2 regions of the Corynebacterium wankanglinii genome follow, and region 2 is predicted to be linked to the other one. Evidence: predicted binding sites of a transcription regulator. Region 2 holds the regulator's gene; the other holds the start of a gene.

Region 1 (9,772 bases), on a different contig from region 2:
AACCGGCGCTCCAGTTCCTCGCCAGCGCCCTCAGGGACGGTAATTGCGTTGATTTTGACGATGCTCATAGGCGCCATTATCCACGCCCGGGGAATGGGAGCGCATGCCCACACATGCCCGCCTGGTTTTGGCTACCGTTGATCCAGGACTATCCAACCGCTACCTGGACCGTCACCTGGGAGGCTCACATGCACGACATCACGTCCACCGAAAGCTGGGGAACGCTGGAGAAACTCCATGCGGAGAAGTCCCGCACCACCCTGCGGGACTTGTTCCGGGCCGACCCCGAGCGGGCACAGCGCTACACCTTCGACGCTGCTGGTCTGCACGTGGATCTTTCCAAGAACTTGGTTGACGGAGACGTCGCAAAGCACTTGCTCTCGCTTGCCAACGAAGCGGAGCTCAAAAAGCGGATCGAGGCAATGTTCAACGGTGCGCACATCAACGCCACCGAGGACCGCGCGGTGCTGCACACCGCGTTGCGCGCTCCAGCTGCAACCGCGTTGAACGTCGACGGACAAGATGTCACCGCCGACGTGCACGAGGTGCTGGGCCGGATGCGCGATTTCGCCACCTCCCTGCGCTCGGGCGAATGGGTGGGCCACACTGGCAAGGCAATCACGAAGGTGGTGAACATCGGCATCGGTGGCTCCGACCTGGGCCCGGCGATGGCCGCGCAGGCGCTGCGGACCTACGCAACGGCAGGTATCACCGCGGAATTCGTTTCCAATGTGGATCCGGCGGACATGACCCGCGTGCTGGGTGAGGTACACGCCGAAGAGACATTGTTCATCGTCGCGTCCAAAACCTTCACCACGCAGGAAACGCTCTCCAACGCCCACGCCGCGAAGCGATGGCTGCTCGAGCAGTTCAACGGTGATGAATCGGCGATTGCGAAGCACTTCGTCGCCGTCTCCACCAACGCCGAGAAGGTGGCCGAGTTTGGCATCGACACGGCCAACATGTTCCCCTTCTGGGACTGGGTCGGCGGGCGCTACTCCATGGATTCCGCGATTGGCTTGAGCCTGATGGCCGTGATCGGCCCGGAAGATTTCACGCGGATGCTCGACGGTTTCCACGCCATGGACCAGCATTTCCGCCTCACCCCGTTCGAGGAAAATGTGCCGGTGCTCATGGGCTTGCTCAATGTCTGGTACCGCAACTTCCACAAGGCGCAAACCCACGCAGTGCTCCCCTATTCGCAGGACCTGGCGCGCTTCCCCGCATACCTCCAGCAGCTGACCATGGAGTCCAACGGCAAGCACACGCGTATCGACGGCGCAAGCGTCGCCTACGACACCGGAGAAATCTACTTCGGTGAGCCGGGCACCAACGGCCAACACGCGTTTTTCCAGCTCATCCACCAGGGCACAACGCTCGTGCCGGCAGACTTCATCGGTTTTGCCAAGCCCAGGGCAGATCTGCCCACGGCCTCCGGCGATGGCTCCATGCACGACCTGCTCATGGGCAACTTCTTCGCGCAAACGAAGGTGCTTGCGTTCGGGAAAACCCAGCAGGAAATCGAAAACGAGGGGGTGTCGCACGCGCTGGCACCGCACAAGGTCATGCCCGGCAACCGGCCAACCACCACCATCCTCGCGGAGGAGTTGTCCCCGCACAGCCTCGGTGCCCTGATCGCGCTGTACGAGCACATCGTCTTCGTGGAAGCTGCAATCTGGGGCATCAACGCCTTCGACCAGTGGGGCGTGGAGCTTGGCAAGGCGCAAGCCAACGACCTTGCGGCTGCTGTGGCGGGCGAAGAGGCGCCTGACACGGGCGACGTCTCCACCGATAGCCTGATCACCTGGTACAGGAGGCACCGCTAATGGGCGACGCAGTCTCATCCGAGTCCTACACCCCGCGCCAGCGCACCACCTACCGGCGCCGCCTGGAGGACGAGCTGGAGCGCTTTGACCGGCACCTCCAGGCCGCAGAGTTTGTGGACCACGGCACGATCGGGCTCGAGCTGGAGCTCAACCTGGTTGACGACGCGATGAAACCACACCCGAATAACCAGGCTGTTTTGGCGCAGTTGGGCGATGAGTATCAGTCCGAGATCGGCGCCTACAACGTGGAGATGAACCACCCGCCGTTGAGCATCGCGGGAGACGGGCTGGACAGGTTGGCCGAAGGCGTCGCCAAGCGTCTCGCCACGGTGCGTGAAGCGGCTGAGCGGGCAGGGTCGCACCTTGCAACGATCGGGACGCTGCCCACGATGACCTCGCAGTTCCTGGACTCGGACGCTTGGATGACCCAGGAAAACCGCTACGCCGGGTTAAACAACTCCATCCTGGAATCGCGCGGGGAGCTGGTGAAGATCGATCTTCGCGGCGAGGAGAAATACACCCACTACTTTGAAACTATCGCCCCGGAATCCACCTGCACCTCTATGCAACTGCACTTGCAGGTCGCGCCGAACCGCTTCGCGGACGCGTGGAACGCCTCCCAAGCCATCGCGGGGGTGCAAGTGGCGCTGTCGGCGAACTCGCCGCTGTTTCTGGGGCACAAGTTGTGGCACGAGTCGCGCATCCCGGTGTTCAAGCAATCCATCGACACCCGCACCAAAGAACTGATCAACCAAGGTGTCCGCCCTCGCGTATGGTTCGGCGAGCGCTGGATTACCAGTGTCTTCGACCTGTTCGAGGAAAATGTGCGCTACTTCTCGCCGCTCCTGCCGGAAGGCCGTGCCGAGGCGGGTGCGCCGTTTATGAACGGCGACAACCCGGGCCTGCACTACCTCAACCTGCACAACGGCACAATCTGGCGCTGGAACCGGCCAATTTACGATCCCAACGGCGAGGTCAGCCACATCCGCGTGGAGAATCGTCTGCTGCCGGCCGGTCCAACGGTCACAGACATTGTGGCGGACGCGGCGTTCTACTACGGGCTGGTGAAGGCACTGAGCAACCAGACTCGCCCGGTGTGGTCGCGACTGAGCTTCGAGGCGGCCAACCGGAACTTTATCGCCGGCGCAAGAAACGGCATTGAGGCCGAGGTGGAGTGGCCGACGCTCGGGACGGTGGCGGTAACGGAGCTCGCGGAAAAATACCTGCTTGAGCTGGCGGCCGAGGGGCTGCGCTCCTTGGATGTGGACACGTCCTGCGCGGACGAGTACCTCGGCGTGATCGAGGGCCGGGTGCGTGCGCGTCAGAATGGAGCGGCGTGGCAGCTTGCCGCGCTAGACAAGGTGGCTACCGGCTCCAAACCGGCGACGAGCGAACGCGCCGACGGGCTCGCCCGCGTTTTGCGCCAGTACATGAAAAATTCCCAGGCAGGCGCGCCGGTGCATACTTGGACGCTTGAGGTTGAGTAGGGCAAGATAGGCCCAATGCAGAGCATCATCGACTGGATTGTGGGCCTCATGGAGACCCTCGGCGCCCCCGGCGTCGGCATCGCGATCCTCTTGGAGAACCTCTTCCCGCCGATCCCCTCCGAGGTTGTCCTGCCGCTGGCCGGATTCACCGTCGCGCAGGGCTCGCTGAACATGGTCAACGTGTTCATCTGGTCCGTGCTGGGCTCCGTTATCGGCGCGTATGTGCTGTACGGCGTCGGCGCGTGGCTCGGACTCGAACGGCTGCGCAAGATCGCCGACTGGATGTGGCTCGTTCGCGCCTCCGACGTGGACTCCGCGATGAACTTCTTCCACAAGTACGGCAAACCCAGCGTGTTCATCGGCCGCCTCATCCCCGGCGTACGCTCGCTGATCTCCATCCCCGCCGGCTTAGACAAGATGAACCTTGTCACCTTCGGCCTGTGGACCACCCTCGGCTCCGGCATCTGGAACGCCATCCTGATCTACCTCGGATTCGTCCTCGGCGACAACTGGGAAAAGGCCACCGAGTACGCCGACACCTACTCCAGCGTGATCTACGTGGTGCTGCTGCTGATCATCCTCGGGTTCCTGGTGTTCTTCATCCGCCGTGCGGTGCGGGAGCGCCAGGCTCAGGCTGGCACCGCGGACACCACCACATAACCCGCTCCAGATCACCCTCCCCGCCGAGGAAGCCCTTGGTGATCAAAGTGCCGCACCGCCTGCACGGCTTGTTGTTGCGGCCGAACACGTAACTCGTCTCCCCCGCCCGCTTGATTCCTGTGGTCACGCGGACGGGGGCGTCTTTATTCGCCCACATCAGCCGACGCGCAAGTTGCACATGCTTAGCGACGTCAACGTTGCGCACCAACTCCGCCGGATGCGTACCCGCGAGGAAGTTGATCTCCGCGCGGTACTCGTTGCCGATGCCGGCCAGTTTTCGCTGATCCAGCAGTGCCCGGCCGATCTCGCGGTCTGGCTCCGCCTCGATGCGTCTGACCGCCTCGTCAAAGTCGAAATCCGGGTCGAGCAGGTCCGGGCCGAGGTAGCCCATCTCTAGGGCGTACTCCCGGGCCGGGAAGACGCGGACCACACCGAGCCAGAAGCCGACCAGTTCGATGTCGGCCTTTGGTACGTCGCTAAGCCTGAGCACGACGCGCGCGGCGTGACCGGGTTTGCGCCACCGCTCCCCCGCGCGATGCATTGACCACGTGCCTTCCATTTTCAGGTGGGTGTGCAGGATCTGCGACTCGTGGCCTGGCGCGGCGAATTCCATGAACAGGTGCTTGCCGTAGGGCCAGACGCGCTCGCAGGTCATACCGGTGAAATCCACGGTGGCGTAGCTCGGTACCTGGATGCTTGTCCGGGTCACCTCGCGCCCGGCTATCCACTGCAGACGTTTGGAAAGCTGGTAAACCGAATCCCCTTCTGGCATGGGCGAAAGCGTACACGCCTATCCGCTGCGTATCGACGCCCTTCGGCGAGCGCCAGGGAGACCTCGCTGTTTAGAACATATTTTCGAACGACGGATGACCGTGTCGGACTCATTGCTACTTTGATTCCTAACGCCAACGAAAGTGGAGGAAGGAGGGTGCGATGCACAGCATCACCGAACTGGTGGACAGGGTCGTCGACGGCCTCACGCAGTTGCGTTTGCTTATGGACGACCCTTCGGCCCTCCCCCTCACCGCCATCACCCCCGACATCGCTCGTCTTGAACGCGCGATGGACAAGAAGGCATACCTGGATGCTGCGTTCGCCCAAGCTTGTGTACTCGCGGACGCCGGCAAACTTGTCGGCGCGAACTACCCGGACGCGTACCTGACCGAGAAGCTCGGGATTTCCCGCGGCGAGGCGTACAACCGCTTGGCGCGGGCGAAAGCGATGTTTGCCCCGCCGCCACCTCCGCCGGAGCCGGATCTGGAGGATCTTTTCGACGGTGGGGAAACCGCCGAGGATGAACGCGCCGCTGCCGAGGAGGCCGCGCGCAAGAAGACCGAGGAAGAAGCAGAACGGCGCCGCAAGGACCAAGAGGACGCGCGCAGGCGAGCCGACGAGATTCCGGCTGCGAAACAGGACATCATCCGCCGTGAGCTGGACAGGCTACTCAAGGCCGCGGAGGGCGATCGGATGCGCATCTTCTCCCGCGCAATGGAACAGGCGAAATACCGGGACGAGAAAGACCTTCGAAGCTTCGTCAAGCGCTTAGTGGACGATGCGAACAGGCCACACGCGAAGGCGAACCCGAATGCTGGGTTTGAAAAACGCGACGCATCGTTGGGCAAAGAAAACGCGGACGGCACCTTCGATGTCCGCCTCAGTATGACTGCGGGCGACTACGCGCTGTACAAGGCACTGACGGACAAGGGGCTGGCACCCAACTCGAACATCCCGGCCGAGCTGCAGGGCGAGCGCGACCCGCGCACCCGTGGCCAGCGCCGCTACGACCAGTTCATGCGAATCCTGCGCCAGTACGAGGAGGGCGAGCAAGCCGCGAACGGCGGCGCCGCCTCCGTGGTTGTCTCGATCACCCTCGATGATCTGGCGCAGGCCGACGCCAACACCCTGTTCCAGACCAACGTCGGGGTGGAGCTCGACGCCTTCGATCTGGTTCGGCTAGGCATGGACGGCACCAGCGATTTTCTGCTCACCGTCGACGGGCTTTCCGGGGTGCCGCTGCACCTCGGCCGGTCGAAGCGGCTCGCCTCGGTGGGCCAACGCATCGCCATGTTTGCAGTGCAGGGCGTGTGCTCCTGGGCCGGCTGCACAACCTCCATGAGCGAGTGCGAAGCCCACCACATCATTTCCTGGCTGCGGTACGGCGCAACCGACATCGAGAACCTCACAGGCCTGTGTCCCACCCACCACAGGTGCAACAACGACCACCGAGACGGCTCCTTCAACAAGGGGTACATGGATTACGACCCCGACACCGGCACGGCGATACTCGTCAAAGCTGACGGTACCCGCCACGCCAACACCACGGACCCCGCCATGCACTCCGCCGTCAACCGGATCCGGGCGAAGCGGGCATCGGCGCCGCCACCGCGCGGCACAACCCACTGGCCCACGTCACCGCCCCCGCCCACTTTCGGGCCCTCGGGCGCGCACCCCGGCCACGCCGGGCATACGCCCAACCACACACCGAGTTACCGGATGCCGTTGCGACCCTAACCGTCCCAGCGGGGCAGGCCTCATCGCGCCTACCACCTAGTCGTCGAAGCTCAAGCCCTCGGGCGGCTCCGCGTCCCCACCATCTAGCTCCCCGAGCGCCTCGGCCACGCTCCGGCCGCGCCGCTTCGGGGGCGCCGAGGCCCTGCCGCCGATCTTCACGCCCTTGTGGCTCACGGTCGCGCCATACTCCTTCAGGGAGAACGCTGGCGAGCCGTTGAGCTTCTCCACGCCCAAGGGTTGCATCCGCCCCTCCCTCACGGCCTGCGTCAGCGCGTCGATGACCAGGGGCATCGGGTCACCCACCCCCTCCGGGAAGTGGTCGAAGAACGTGGTCATGGTCTTCCCGCCGCGGGTGACGTGCGCCGCCAGGAGGCCGTCGATGAGCACCACCATCGCCCCCGCCGAGCGGGTCGGCCCATGCTCCGGCCACGGCAGCGCCGCCCCGTACGGGTTCGCCGGGTCGGTTGCGGCCAGCACGTGCACGTTCGGGTTCTTCGCCCCCGACGGCCAGCCGACCAGGTCGTCGGAATCCTGGTGGCCTCGCAGGCGGTCGATCGTGGCGGGCGTGGAAAACTGCGACGCCCCCAAGCCTTCCACAAGGTAGCCACGCATCGCCTTGCCGGATTCCTCGAAACCAGAAAGCGTCTTGTACGCCAACGCGAACCCGCCCAGGATGTCCTCCGCCACCACGGAGCCGCGGGTGACCACGCCGTAGCGGTCCAAAAGCGACTCGCCGAGCGCCACCGAGCGGCGCGTCGCGTCCCCGTCCGGCGCGGGCGTGAGCGACCAGCGCCCGATCATGTCGGGCGGGGTCAGCGTCGCAAACGAGGTACGCCCCGAGCGCACCCTGCTTCTCGACGGCCTCCGCTTCGCCCTGTGCGCCGCCTTCCCGCCCGCCAGCCGCGCACGGATGGGGGCGAAGGAGTCAGGCGACAAGAACCCGGCCTCGACCAGGTCCCACATGGCCTCGCGCAGCTCCTCGGTGGTGGTCGTGGGCTCCAGCAGATCTTGGAACAAGAACCCGCCGCCGCGGCGCACCTTCTCCATGATCTGGGACTGGGTCAGCGACAGCAGCGGCTCGTCCATTTGCGGCATGAGCTGGGCGGCGTAGTCGGCGGGCAGCAGCATGATCCAGGGGTCGCGCGCGCCCGCCTTGCCCGCGCCGACGATGACGATCTCGCCCGAGGCCGTGAGCTCGTCGAGCATTGCCGGCGAGTAGTCCCCCACCCGCGCGGGCAGGATGTGGGATTCCCAGGCGCTGGCCGGCAGCCGCACCCCGGCGAGCTGCTCGAGCACCGAGTACACCCCGTCCGCCCCGCGCAGCGGAGGCGTGACCCCCACCGGCGCGACGTTGGACCAGGCGGGCAGGAAGCGCCCGTACGCCGACTGCGAAACGGGGCGGGTCTGGGCACGCGCCGCCGCGAGCGAGCGGGTGCGGATGATGCGCAGCACCTCGGCGGCGACGTACTCATCCTCGTCCACGCCCTGGCGGTAGCGCCCGGGGACGACCTTGTCCTTATCTATAAGACGCGACAGCGGCTCATAGGCAGCGCCCACCGCCAGCCCGAACGCGTCCGCCAGGTCGCGCAGCGTGAACGGCCCGCGCGTGCGCACCCACCGCCCCACCAGCTGGGCCAGCGCATCCGGGATGGTGTCCACCTGGGCAGCGACGCCGGGCGGGACGGGCACGCCGAGGGCGTCGCGAAGCAGCGGCGCATCCAAGGTTTGCGCGATGTGCTCGCGCCCGCCGATGCGCACCCGCATCACCCGGCCGTGCAGCGACTGCTCCAGCGAGTTCAGCGGCACCGAGGTGTACGCCTCGAGCTGGTCTAGCGGCACCGGGCCGACGATGCGCAGGGTGTCCGCGAACTGCTCGCTCGTGGAGGCCCGCCCGATGCGGCGCAAGCTGGCGTCGACCTCGGCGATGATGTCGGCGTCGAGAAGCTCGCGCAGCTCGACGGTGCCAAGCAGTTTGGCCAGCAGCGACGGGTCCAGCGACAGCGCGGCGGCGCGTTTTTCCGCCAAGGGCGTGTCGCCCTCGTACATGAAGGCGCCGGTGTAGTTGAACAGCAGCGAGGACGCGAACGGGCTGGGCGTGTCCGTGGTCACCTCGGCGATGCGCACCCGGCGCGTGTTCACGTCCCGCATGACCTCCTGCAGCGCGGGCAAGTCGTAGACGTCCTGGAGGCATTCGCGCACCGTCTCCAGGATGATGGGGAAGGACGGGTAGTTGCGGGCGACGTCGAGAAGCTGCTCGGCGCGCTGGCGCTGCTGCCACAGCGGTGCGCGCTTACCCGGGTTGCGGCGCGGCAGCAGCAGGGCGCGAGCGGCGCACTCGCGGAAGCGGGAGGCGAACAACGCGGAGTTTCCCACCTGCTCGGTCACGATGTCCGCGATCTCGTCGGCGTCGAATTGGAAGAGCGAACCGTCCGGCTCCTTCTCCCCCTGCGGCAGGCGCAGCACGATGCCGTCGTCGCCCGCGACCGCCTGGGCGTCCATGCCCGTCTCCTGCGCCACGCGCCACCCCGTCGCCAGCGCCCACGCGGCGTTGACGCCCTTGCCAAACGGGGTGTGCAGCACCACGCGCCAGTCCCCCAGCTCGTCGGTGAAGCGCTCGAGCACGAGCGTGGTCTCGTCCGGCAGGATGCCGGTCGCCTCCTCCTGCTCCTCTAAGTATTGGAGCAGGTTGTTGCGGGCCCGCTCGTCCAAGCTGGGGTCAATCGCGTCCTTCGCTTCTCGGCGAAACCTGCCCAGCGCCTTCCCCAACTCATACGGCCTGCCCAGCCCGTCGCCGGTCCAAAACGGCAGGCGACCAGTGTGCCCGGGCGCGGGGGAAACCTGCACCTGGTCGCGGGTGATGTTCTCGATGCGCCAACTCGAGGCGCCGAGGGTGAACACGTCGCCGACGCGGGACTCGTAGACCATCTCTTCGTCCAGCTCGCCCACGCGGCGGGGCGCCCTGTCCCCTTCTTGCGAGCCTGCGAGCAAGAAGACGCCGAACATGCCGCGATCCGGGATCGTTCCCGCATTGGTCACCGCGACCCGCTGGGCACCCGGCCGGGCCTTGAGGGTGGAGCCCTCGAGGATGGCGCGGGGCCGAAGCTCCGCGAAGTCCGTGGACGGGTAGATGCCGATGACCAGGTCGATCACGGAGTCGAACACCTCGCGGGCGAGGTCCCGGTACGGCCAGGCGCGGCGCACGGTGTCGTACCACTCGTCCACATCCAAGTCCTCGAACGCCACCGCCGCCACCGTCTGTTGGGCCAGCACGTCGAGCGGGCTGCGCGG
Region 2 (9,772 bases):
CCCGGTTCAAGGACGCCACGTCGGACTTTCTCTCCGCGCTCAAGCTTTGGGACTATATCGGGGATTCTCGCGATGAGCTGTCCGGCAACGCCTTCCGCAAACGCATGAAGCGCGAGTACCTGCACTACATGCGCATCCGGGAGTGGTTCGACCTCGTGCGCCAGCTGCGCGACGTAGAGCGCAAGCTTGGCTGGTCACGTGCGGAAAACGTCGCCGGCGAGCGCGATGCAGACGCAATTCACAAGTCGCTATTGACTGGGCTGCTGTCCAACATCGGTGCACGCGACGGCAACTCGAAGGAGTTCCAGGGGGCGCGAGGGACTCGGTTCATGGTGTTTCCCGGGTCGTCGCTAAGCAAAAAGCCCCCAGAGTTCCTCATGGCTGCAGAGCTGGTGGAAACCTCGCGTTTGTGGGCGCGCGACGTAGCCAAAATCGAGCCTGCGTGGGTTGAATCCGCCGCCGGGGACTTGATGAAGCACAGCTATTCCGAGCCGGTGTGGTCGCGCAAACGCTCCGCAGCCATGGTGCACCAAAAGTCCATGCTTTACGGCGTGACCATAGTTCGGGATCGCCTGGTGCCCTACCACCGCGTGGATGCAGCAGGCGCGCGCAATATGTTTATCCGTCACGCGTTGCTGGGGGGCGATTGGAACAGACACCACCAGTTCATCGACCACAATGATGCCCTCCTCGCTGAGGCGGCCGAGGTGGAAGAAAAAGTTCGCCGGCGCGGCCTAGTGGTCGACGAAGATACGCTGTTCGACTTCTACGACTCACGTCTACCGGAAACCGTCACTACCGCACGCCACTTTGACTCGTGGTGGAAGAAAAAACGGGCTGAGGACAAGCACTACCTCGACTTCGACCCTGCCAAGTTGGTCGATGATGGCGGCGTGGACTCCTCCGTGGCCGCCTTCCCCGAAGTATGGCGCCAAGGCACGATCGATTACGCACTGCGCTACAAGTTTGAGCCGGGCGATCCTTTCGACGGCGTCACCGTCGAAGTCCCAGTTCCGCTGCTAGCTAATTTACGGTCCGAGGGGTTTGACTGGTTAGTACCAGGGTTGCGTTCTGAGTTGGCTGCCGAATACATCCGCACCCTGCCAAAAGCTCTGCGCAAGACAGTGGTTCCAGCCCCCGACTTCGCCGAGCGCGCCCTCGACGCGATCCATGCAAACCAGGCCGGCAGCGAGAGGACCGACGAGGAACTGCGGGAAACCCCGTTTGCGGACGCGCTCGCAGACGCATTGCGCAACGTCGGCGGCCGCGGCATCAACGGCACGGACTTCCAACCGGACGCACTACCGGAACATTTGAAGGTGACGTTCGCGGCTATCGACCGCCGAGGCAAAGTCGTCGACCACGATACCGACTTGTCCGCCTTGAAAAGCCGACAAGCAGGCAAGATCAAATCCTCGGTTTCGAAGGCGGGTCGCACCTCCGAGTCCGCCGCAGTTGCCAAATGGACCGCCGACTCTCTCGGAGAGATCCCAGCGACGGTAACCACCACCATCGACGGAAACGCCGTCGATGCATACCCCGCTCTGGAGGCAACGAAGGACGGCGTGAAAGTCACGGTGCACCCGACGAAGGCTGCAGCAGACGCGTCCATGGTGACTGCGACACTAACGCTGCTCCTGCGGGAAATCTCCGTCAACGCCGCACAAATGACGAAAGGACTGCCGCTGCGACAGAAGGTCGCAGTGGACCGGTACCCGCACGGAGGGGCTAGCGGACTAGTCGAAGACGCGCGCGTGGCCGTGATCCGCGACCTTATGTTCTCTCATGGCGGGCCTGTGCGATCGCCTGAGGACTTTGAGGCGCTCGTGGCCAAAATTCGGCCACAAGTCCCGGGCGCGGTGCGCCGCGTCGTGGTGACGCTCGCGCCTGCGCTGGCGGAATACGCGAACATTGCGACAGAGCTCGAGCGGTGGGAAGGGCCAGCTATCGATGACATGAGGGAGCAGCTGAAGTTCTACCTGCCGAAGCACGCAGTAACCGTGCACGGCATCGGACACCTCCAGCATCTGCCTCGCTACATCGACGCTATGCGCATCCGCCTGGAAGACATGCGATTAGATCCGGACCGTGACGCCGACCGGCAATCGGTCATCGACTCGGTAAAGCACTATTTGGCCCAACGGCTCAACTCCCTGCCAGCCGGGCGTTCCAAGTCAAAGGCGTACAAGGAGATCCTCTGGCTCATCGAAGAGCTGCGGGTGAGCTTGTTCGCCCAGCGCCTAGGAACTCCGAAACCAGTGAGTCAGCGCCGCATTGAGAAGAAAATTGACGCATTGCGGTAACGGGGAGCGCTTAAAAGTCCTCGCGGTCTCGGCGCCGCATCAAGCGGATTTCAGACTCAAAGTCGTCTGCACTCTCAAATGATTTGTAAACAGATGCGAAACGGAGGTACGCCACTTCGTCGAGCGCGCGAAGAGGCTCCAGGACCGCAAGCCCAATCTCGTGGGCGGGCACCTGAGAGCTGCCCTGCGCCCGAACTGTCTCCTCCACTTCTTGCGCGAGGCGCTTCAGCGCGTCATCGGTGACGTCTCTGCCCTGGCAGGCACGCCTCACACCGACGATGAGCTTGTCCCGGTCGAACGGTTCGCTGACGCCATTGCGTTTCACTACAGTCAGCACCGCTTTTTCCACTGTAGTAAAACGACCCCCACATTCCGTGCATTCTCTTCGGCGCCGAATGGCGGAGCCAGCTTCAACCAACCGCGAGTCAGTGACGCGGGACTGCTCATTGTGGCAGAAGGGACAAATCACGGTTTTCCACCCCTCAGGTTGCATCGTTTTGAGACCGCAGTGAGTCTACGCCCCCCTCACCTGAAGTCTGCCCCCGATATCGCAGAAGAAACCTGACCACCAGTCGTTGACGCAGCGACGTCCCCGGCACCGGAGAACACGCCGCCAAAAGCTGCGCCAATCAACAGTGCTGCCGTCATGCACACTCCCAACAACAAGGTGTCTCTTATCTCGCGCCGGGATTCGAACGGGCTCTCATCGCCTACCGCGCCCGTATTCTGAGCCCCATCCGAGCGCTCATTTTTTCGACCATCGAAACTTATAGTTCGAACAGCGTTCTGTGCGGAGATTCGAGATCCACCAAGTTCTACGTCCCATACTTCCGCTGGCGGGACTACAGCTGGGGCAACCTGGCGGCCGACAAAGGGGCGCTGCACTGGGTTAATAACTACGGACACGATCGTGCTCCTTTCATCTCGCGGCAAACACTACGCTCGTTATCGACATGTTCGAACACACTCACGCTCGTATGTTCGAACCCGCTTACATGTTCGATTTATAGCACCCGGTGAGAAGCGTGTTTACTCCATATGTCAATTCATCGAACATGAGTGCCCTATCTGGTAGGTTCGTAACCGCGAAATCACCCGCCGAGCCCGAGGAGCGTTCATGGCAAAGAAAAAGTCCGACCCAGGCAACCCGGATTACAACGCGCTATCAGACCGTCAGCGCCGCATTTTGCAGGTCATCCAGGATGCTGTTGTACTGCGGGGATACCCGCCAAGCATCCGCGAGATTGGTGACGCTGCGGGTCTGCAGTCCACTTCCTCTGTTGCCTACCAGCTCAAGGAGTTGGAAAAGAAAGGTTTCTTGCGGCGCGACCCGAACAAGCCGCGCGCAGTAGACCTGCGTCAGCTGCCAGATACGGGGCGGAAGAAGCGCAAGCCGCAGGAATCGAAACCAGATGAGGCTTCGAACGCTCGCTATGTCCCGGTAGTCGGGCAGATCGCTGCTGGCGCCCCCATCCTGGCGGAGGAGAACGTCGATACCTACTACCCGCTGCCGGAAGAGCTGCTCGGTGACGGAGACGTGTTCATGCTGCGCGTGGTCGGCGAGTCCATGCGTGATGCGGGCATTCTTGACGGTGACTGGGTGGTTGTCCGCTCGCAGCCAAACGCAGAGGAAGGCGAATTCGTTGCAGCTCTGCTCGACGGTGAAGCCACCGTTAAGGAGTTCCACCGTGATTCCACAGGCGTGTGGCTGCTGCCCCACAACGAAGCTTTCGAGCCGATCAAAGGCGATCAAGCGGAGATTATGGGGCGCGTCATCTCGGTATTCCGTACGCTATAGAAACGCTTGCGCGCCGACGTGTCGGCGGTGGGAAACGCGCAGCTAGAGATTCAGGAGAACAATGTACGCCGAAGAGCGCAGGCGCCAGATCGCGTCACTGACTGCTGTTGAGGGCCGCGTCAACGTCACTGAGTTGGCGCTGCGCTTCGGCGTGACTGCGGAAACCATCCGTCGCGACCTCGCCGCGCTCCACGATGAGGGTGTCGTTCACCGCGTGCACGGTGGTGCCGTTGCGAACCAGTCCTTCCGCTCGGCCGAACTCCCACTCGATGCCCGGCAACGCGCATCCTCGTCCGCGAAGACTGCCATTGCGGAAGCGGCGCTCCGGCTCGTACCTCAGGCTGAGCACTGCACAATCTTTCTTGACTCGGGTACCACCATCAGCAGTCTGGGTACTCGTCTCGCCGGAATTGGTGGCCAACAGGCGTACTCGGTGGTAACTAACTCCATCCCGACCGCGCTCGAGCTCAGTGGCGCCGGCCTGCGGGAGGTCCAGCTACTGGGCGGCACCGTCCGCCCCATCAGCCAGGCGGTCGTGGGCAGTACGGCGCTGAGGACGCTCGCGCTCATTCAGGCCGATGTCGCGTTTGTGGGGACCAACGCCTTGTCGGTCGAACATGGGCTGTCCACCGCGGACGCACAGGAGGCTGCCGTCAAAGCGGCGATGGTCACTAATGCGCAACGCGTGGTTGTGTTGTGCGACTCAACGAAGCTCGGCAACGATTACGTGGTCAGCTTCGCCCCGCTCAACGAGATCGACGTGGTTGTCACCGATGCTGGTGCACCGCCCGCTTTTGTAGAGGAGCTACGGTCACACGGCGTCGAGGTAATTCTGGCTTCGGCCGAGCCGCTTCGCGATTAGTCCACTCGCAGATTCATATGATCATGGTGGCATTGTTTCAGTGCGCAGACCTACACTCGGTACGACAGTAGGGAAACAACAGAAAGGATCCCCCTGATGGCTTCTAAGACTGTGAAGGTTGGCTCCACCGTCGGGCTGCACGCGCGCCCAGCGACAGTTATTGCGGATGCCGCCGGTGAGTACGACGAGGAGATCTTGCTTACCCTCGTCGGCGGTGACGACGACGAGACGGATGCAGCATCCTCGCTGATGATTATGGCGATGGGCGCGGAACACGGAGACGAAGTCACCGTCACTTCAGACAACGCCGAGGCGGTTGAAGAGATCGCCTCACTCATCGAGAAAAACCTCGATGAGGAGTAAGCGCTCTTCGCTAATCGAAGAGCATGTGCCCGGGCCACGGCCCGGGCACATCTTTGGCCTTGCTACTTTATGCAGCATGGATATCATTGTTCGTCCGACCGCTGGAGAAGTCGGCGAGTACGCTGCCGACATCATTGAACCGTTCGTGCGTGCCGGTGCCACCCTTGGGCTCGCCACAGGCTCCACGCCGAACCCGACATATATCGAACTTGCTCGCCGCCACCGCGAGGAAGGATTGAGCTTCGCCAATTGCGATGCGTTTCTGCTGGACGAGTATGTCGGTCTCGAGCGTGAGGACGAGCAGTCGTATTACGCCACCATCCGCCGAGAATTCACTAATCACATCGACATTGATGATGCGAAGGTTCAATCTCTCGACGGCCGGACGGACGATCCGGAGGCGGAGGCCCGCAGTTACGAGGATCGTATTCGCGCCGCCGGGGGCGTCGACGTACAGATCCTCGGGGTGGGCGCGAACGGCCACATTGCCTTCAACGAGCCTCCGAGCGCACTGGACTCCAGGACGCGCCGGATCGATCTCCACCCCACGACCGTTGCAGATAACGCACGCTTCTTAGACAACGAAGAGCAGGTTCCCCGCCAAGCGCTTACCCAAGGCGTGGGCACCATCATGGAGGCGCACACCATCGTGCTTATCGCCACGGGCGCCAACAAGGCTGACGCAGTCAGGGCCCTGGTCGAAGGACCCGTGACTCCGGGGTGCCCCGCATCGGTGTTGCAGAACCACCCGCGGACGACGGTCGTCCTCGACGAGGAAGCCGCATCTCAGCTGCGCCGCTAACCCACCACAAATTCGGCGTACTGTTCGGCGAGCACGCGCGGTAGGCGGACGTCGATGCGAGTACCCGCCTCTTCGTACTCTTCAGAGCGAACCGTGCCCTCGTCGTGCACGCGGCTCACCACATCACCGCGTGTGTAGGGAACGACCATAGTCACGTGGGCGTCGATGGCGTTAAGGTGCTGCTCTATACGCGCCTCGAGCTCGTCAATCCCCTCGCCCGTCAGCGCAGAGACGAACACTGCGGTCCTGCCGGTCTTTTCAAATGCGTGGCGGAGCTCTGCAAGCACGAGCGGGTCGGCGTCATCGATCTTGTTCACCACCACGATTTCGGGCGGCATTTCCTCACCGGAGTCCCTGGTGACCTCGGCGAGCACCTCGTTAACTGCCTCGATCTGCTTCAAGGGGAACGCGTCGGAGCCGTCCACGACGTGGAGGACCAAATCCGCGCCGGCGACTTCCTCCAGCGTTGATTTAAATGCCTCCACGAGCTGGGTGGGTAGGTGACGAACGAAACCGACTGTGTCCGTCAGCACCACATTTCGCCCGTCCGCCAGCTTGGCCTTTCGCGTTGAGGGATCCAGGGTAGCGAAGAGTGCATCTTCCACCAAGACACCCGCACCGGTCATCGCGTTGATCAACGAGGACTTACCCGCGTTAGTGTAGCCGGCGATAGCGATCTTCGGAATGGTGGAGCGTTGACGCTGAGCACGCTTGACCTCACGCGCGGTGGTCATGTCGCGTAGCTGGTGGCGCAACTTAGCCATCTCAGTGCGCAGACGACGCCGATCCGCCTCGATACGCGTCTCACCTGGACCGCGAAGGCCTACGCCGCCGTTGGAACCTGCGCGACCGCCGGCCTGGCGTGAGAGATTGCCGCCCCAGCCACGGGTGCGGCTGTAGAGGTATTCCATCTGCGCCAAGCTCACCTGCGCCTTGCCCTCCTTGCTCTTCGCGTGCTGGGCGAAGATGTCCAGGATGAGCATGGTGCGGTCGATCACCTTGATCTTCAGCGCTTCCTCCAGTGCGATCATCTGCGAGGGCGAGAGTTCGCCGTCGAAGATGACCGTGTCCGCGCCGGTTGCCTGGACAATATCTCGCAGCTCCGAAACCTTGCCGGAGCCGATGTACGTGCCCGGGTCCGGCTTGTCCCGCTTTTGGTAGAACATGTCCAATACTTCGGCACCAGCCGTTTTCGCGAGCGCGGCCAGCTCCCACATGCTCGCCTCAATCTCCGCGACGGTTCCTTCCGTCCAGGCTCCGACGAGGAGCACCTGCTCGATGCGGAGCTTTCGGTACTCCACCTCGTAGACGTCAAGGTGATCCTCGGAACGAAGCTCCGTGGATCCAGCGACCGAGCGGAAGGAGTTGCGGTCTGCCAAATCGAGTGCGCCCACCGTCGGCTCGGTGCCGGGTTGCGGCTCGTTGTGGCGGAATGCCTGGCGCAGCAGCTCGTCGTGAGCGCGCTGATCGGGCGTCAGTTCATCGTCAAGCAAAAAGTGTTCTTTCCTGTTTGTTGCATGTTTCACTGTCATATCTACCCGATAGAACGCGAACAGGCACGGGATTCTTCCCGGCACCGCCGAACGACTAGAATCTACGGCCATGAGCACAGCAGTGAGCACCGATCTTTCCGCACTAGGCCTGAGCTTTGACAAGTGGCAGGACGCGGTGGAGGCCGCTATCGCTACGGACCGGTTGGCGGTTGTGGGGGAAGTCCGGGGTGGGCAGCTAATTCAGTACACCGACCCGTCAGGCGCACAGCTGAACATTTTGGCTGTGGAGCCGTTTGCCACGTTTGCGGGCTTCGAGTCAGTCACGCGCACGTACGCGCACATCACACCGCTTAACGACGTCGTCGCGCTGGCCGACATCGTCGATCCGCGCGGCAACGCCATGGCGTCGCTGACGGTCAACCTGGCCCAGGAGCCGCTGCTTGTGGACGATCCAGCCCTGGAATGGCAGGAGCTATCCGTTTCTGCGCTCGGTCTGGCTGTGGACTACTACGAATCCACCGACGCTTACCTAGCGTTGCACCCAGGCGCAGTGGTGGGCACCGTGACCTCCGCAGGCGCGGAAGCTGTGGCAGCCGGCAGCGCAACGGCCCCGGACGCGAGCGCAGAGTTCTCCGGCCGCGTGCTGGAAGCGGAGTACCGCACCTCCGCACTCACCGGCCAGCGCTTCATCCACGTCTCCGTGGATGCGGCTTTCCCGTTCGACGTGTGCTTGCCTGACGGGGAATTGCCCCAACGCGATTCAGTGATTGCCGGCACCGCCGTAATGGCCGGCTCCATCCCCACTGCTTCTGGCGGAGGATGCGGGGGTTGCGGCGGATCTTGCGGATGCGGCGGCCACTAACCGTGTAAGTGGTCGACGATGAGCTCACCCGACAAGGATCTGTCACGAGCGCTACTCGGCGCACTCGTACTCGCTGCCTGCGTGCTGCTCGTACTCGCGCTGAAGCTTCCGGGCCTACTGCTGTCGGCGCTGCTGGTCATCGGGGCGATCCTCATCTCCCGCCGCGTGCAGGCGGACCCGGAAGTGTTGGCCATCCGTTCCTCGCTGCAATACGCCCGCGACGACATCGCGGAAGTACTCGCCGCCTACGACCAGCTGCAAAACGGTGCTGCCGCCTCTGATATCGCGGACCGCACCCTGCACTACCCTGCGCTGGCGAACCCGGACAACTCCGTGCCCCAGGTCAACGAATTCCTTTTGCGCGCTTCTTCGGCACGCCGCTTCCTCGAGCGCATCGACGGCTACCTGGAGTCCGCCTCAGCTGACAAGGCGCAGCTCGAGCGCATCCTCACCGTCGCCGACGAGCGCGCCTTCGAGCTGCAGGAGGCCTGGAACGACGCGCGCCGGGCGGCCAAGGAGATCGGCCCAGCCTAGAGGCAAGTTCGAAAAGCGCTATGAATATTCGGGCCGCAGCCTAGCGCATCCTTACAACTCGTTCGTAAGCTCTCCACGGAAAACAATGTTGGACGGGCCGGTCATTGTGGCTTCGCCGTCTGCGAGCACGACCTCTATGGAACCGCCGGGCACGTTCACAACGACAGAGCCGTTTTCGATGCCCGCATCCGCCAAAGCGGCCTGCGCGGCGGCCACGGTGCCGGTGCCGCACGAGCGGGTTTCCCCCACGCCTCGTTCCCAGACACGCATGTGGACCGCACCGTCGGTGAGTTCGGTAAGCACTTCCACGTTGACGCCCTTGGGGAAAAACTCGGGGTCGAACTCAGGGGCCACAAACTCCATATCCGCAAGGTCCGAGGGGGTCATCCCCGGAATCACGCACGCCAGGTGGGGGTTGCCCACGTCCACGCCGATGCCCGCGAACTGCTGCTCGCCCATCGCCGCGGTGGACACACCGGTGACCTCGACGCGGCCCATGCCCACGGAGACAATCGCGTCGGCGCAGTCGGCGGAGATCACCCGGATGTGCTTGACACCGGCGCGGGTGTCAACGTCGAACTCGGAGGCGTCTACAAGCCCTTCGGCAACCAAGACGTGGGCGAACGCCCGAATGCCGTTTCCACACATCTCCGCAACGGTGCCGTCGGCGTTGCGGTAGTCCATGAACCAGATACCATTTTCGGCTCCCGCTCGGCGCACCACGCGCAGCAGTCCGTCGCCGCCGACACCTGCGC

What was found. Region 2 encodes LexA, which represses DNA repair genes until DNA is damaged. Its sites were predicted from a motif close to CGAACANNTGTTCG; they were not measured.
Region 1: HMA55_RS05635 (HNH endonuclease signature motif containing protein) is a predicted target of LexA. The motif match lies at 4,818-4,831, and genes of this name have one in related genera.

What each region holds. Positions count from the first base shown of each region.
Region 1 is NZ_JABFED010000003.1:46,596-56,367, reverse strand. Features, by position in the region: gene HMA55_RS05660 (antibiotic biosynthesis monooxygenase family protein) at 1-68, opposite strand, end outside; gene pgi (glucose-6-phosphate isomerase) at 189-1,826, shown strand; gene HMA55_RS05650 (glutamate--cysteine ligase family protein) at 1,826-3,313, shown strand; gene HMA55_RS05645 (DedA family protein) at 3,329-3,973, shown strand; gene HMA55_RS05640 (DNA-formamidopyrimidine glycosylase family protein) at 3,912-4,745, opposite strand; gene HMA55_RS05635 (HNH endonuclease signature motif containing protein) at 4,907-6,484, shown strand; gene HMA55_RS05630 (ATP-dependent helicase) at 6,521-9,772, opposite strand, start outside.
Region 2 is NZ_JABFED010000002.1:237,322-247,093, forward strand. Features, by position in the region: gene hrpA (ATP-dependent RNA helicase HrpA) at 1-2,303, shown strand, start outside; gene nrdR (transcriptional regulator NrdR) at 2,314-2,772, opposite strand; gene lexA (transcriptional repressor LexA) at 3,421-4,101, shown strand; gene HMA55_RS04155 (DeoR/GlpR family DNA-binding transcription regulator) at 4,163-4,963, shown strand; gene HMA55_RS04160 (HPr family phosphocarrier protein) at 5,060-5,326, shown strand; gene nagB (glucosamine-6-phosphate deaminase) at 5,403-6,128, shown strand; gene hflX (GTPase HflX) at 6,125-7,660, opposite strand; gene HMA55_RS04175 (hypothetical protein) at 7,731-8,483, shown strand; gene HMA55_RS04180 (hypothetical protein) at 8,502-9,017, shown strand; gene dapF (diaminopimelate epimerase) at 9,069-9,772, opposite strand, start outside.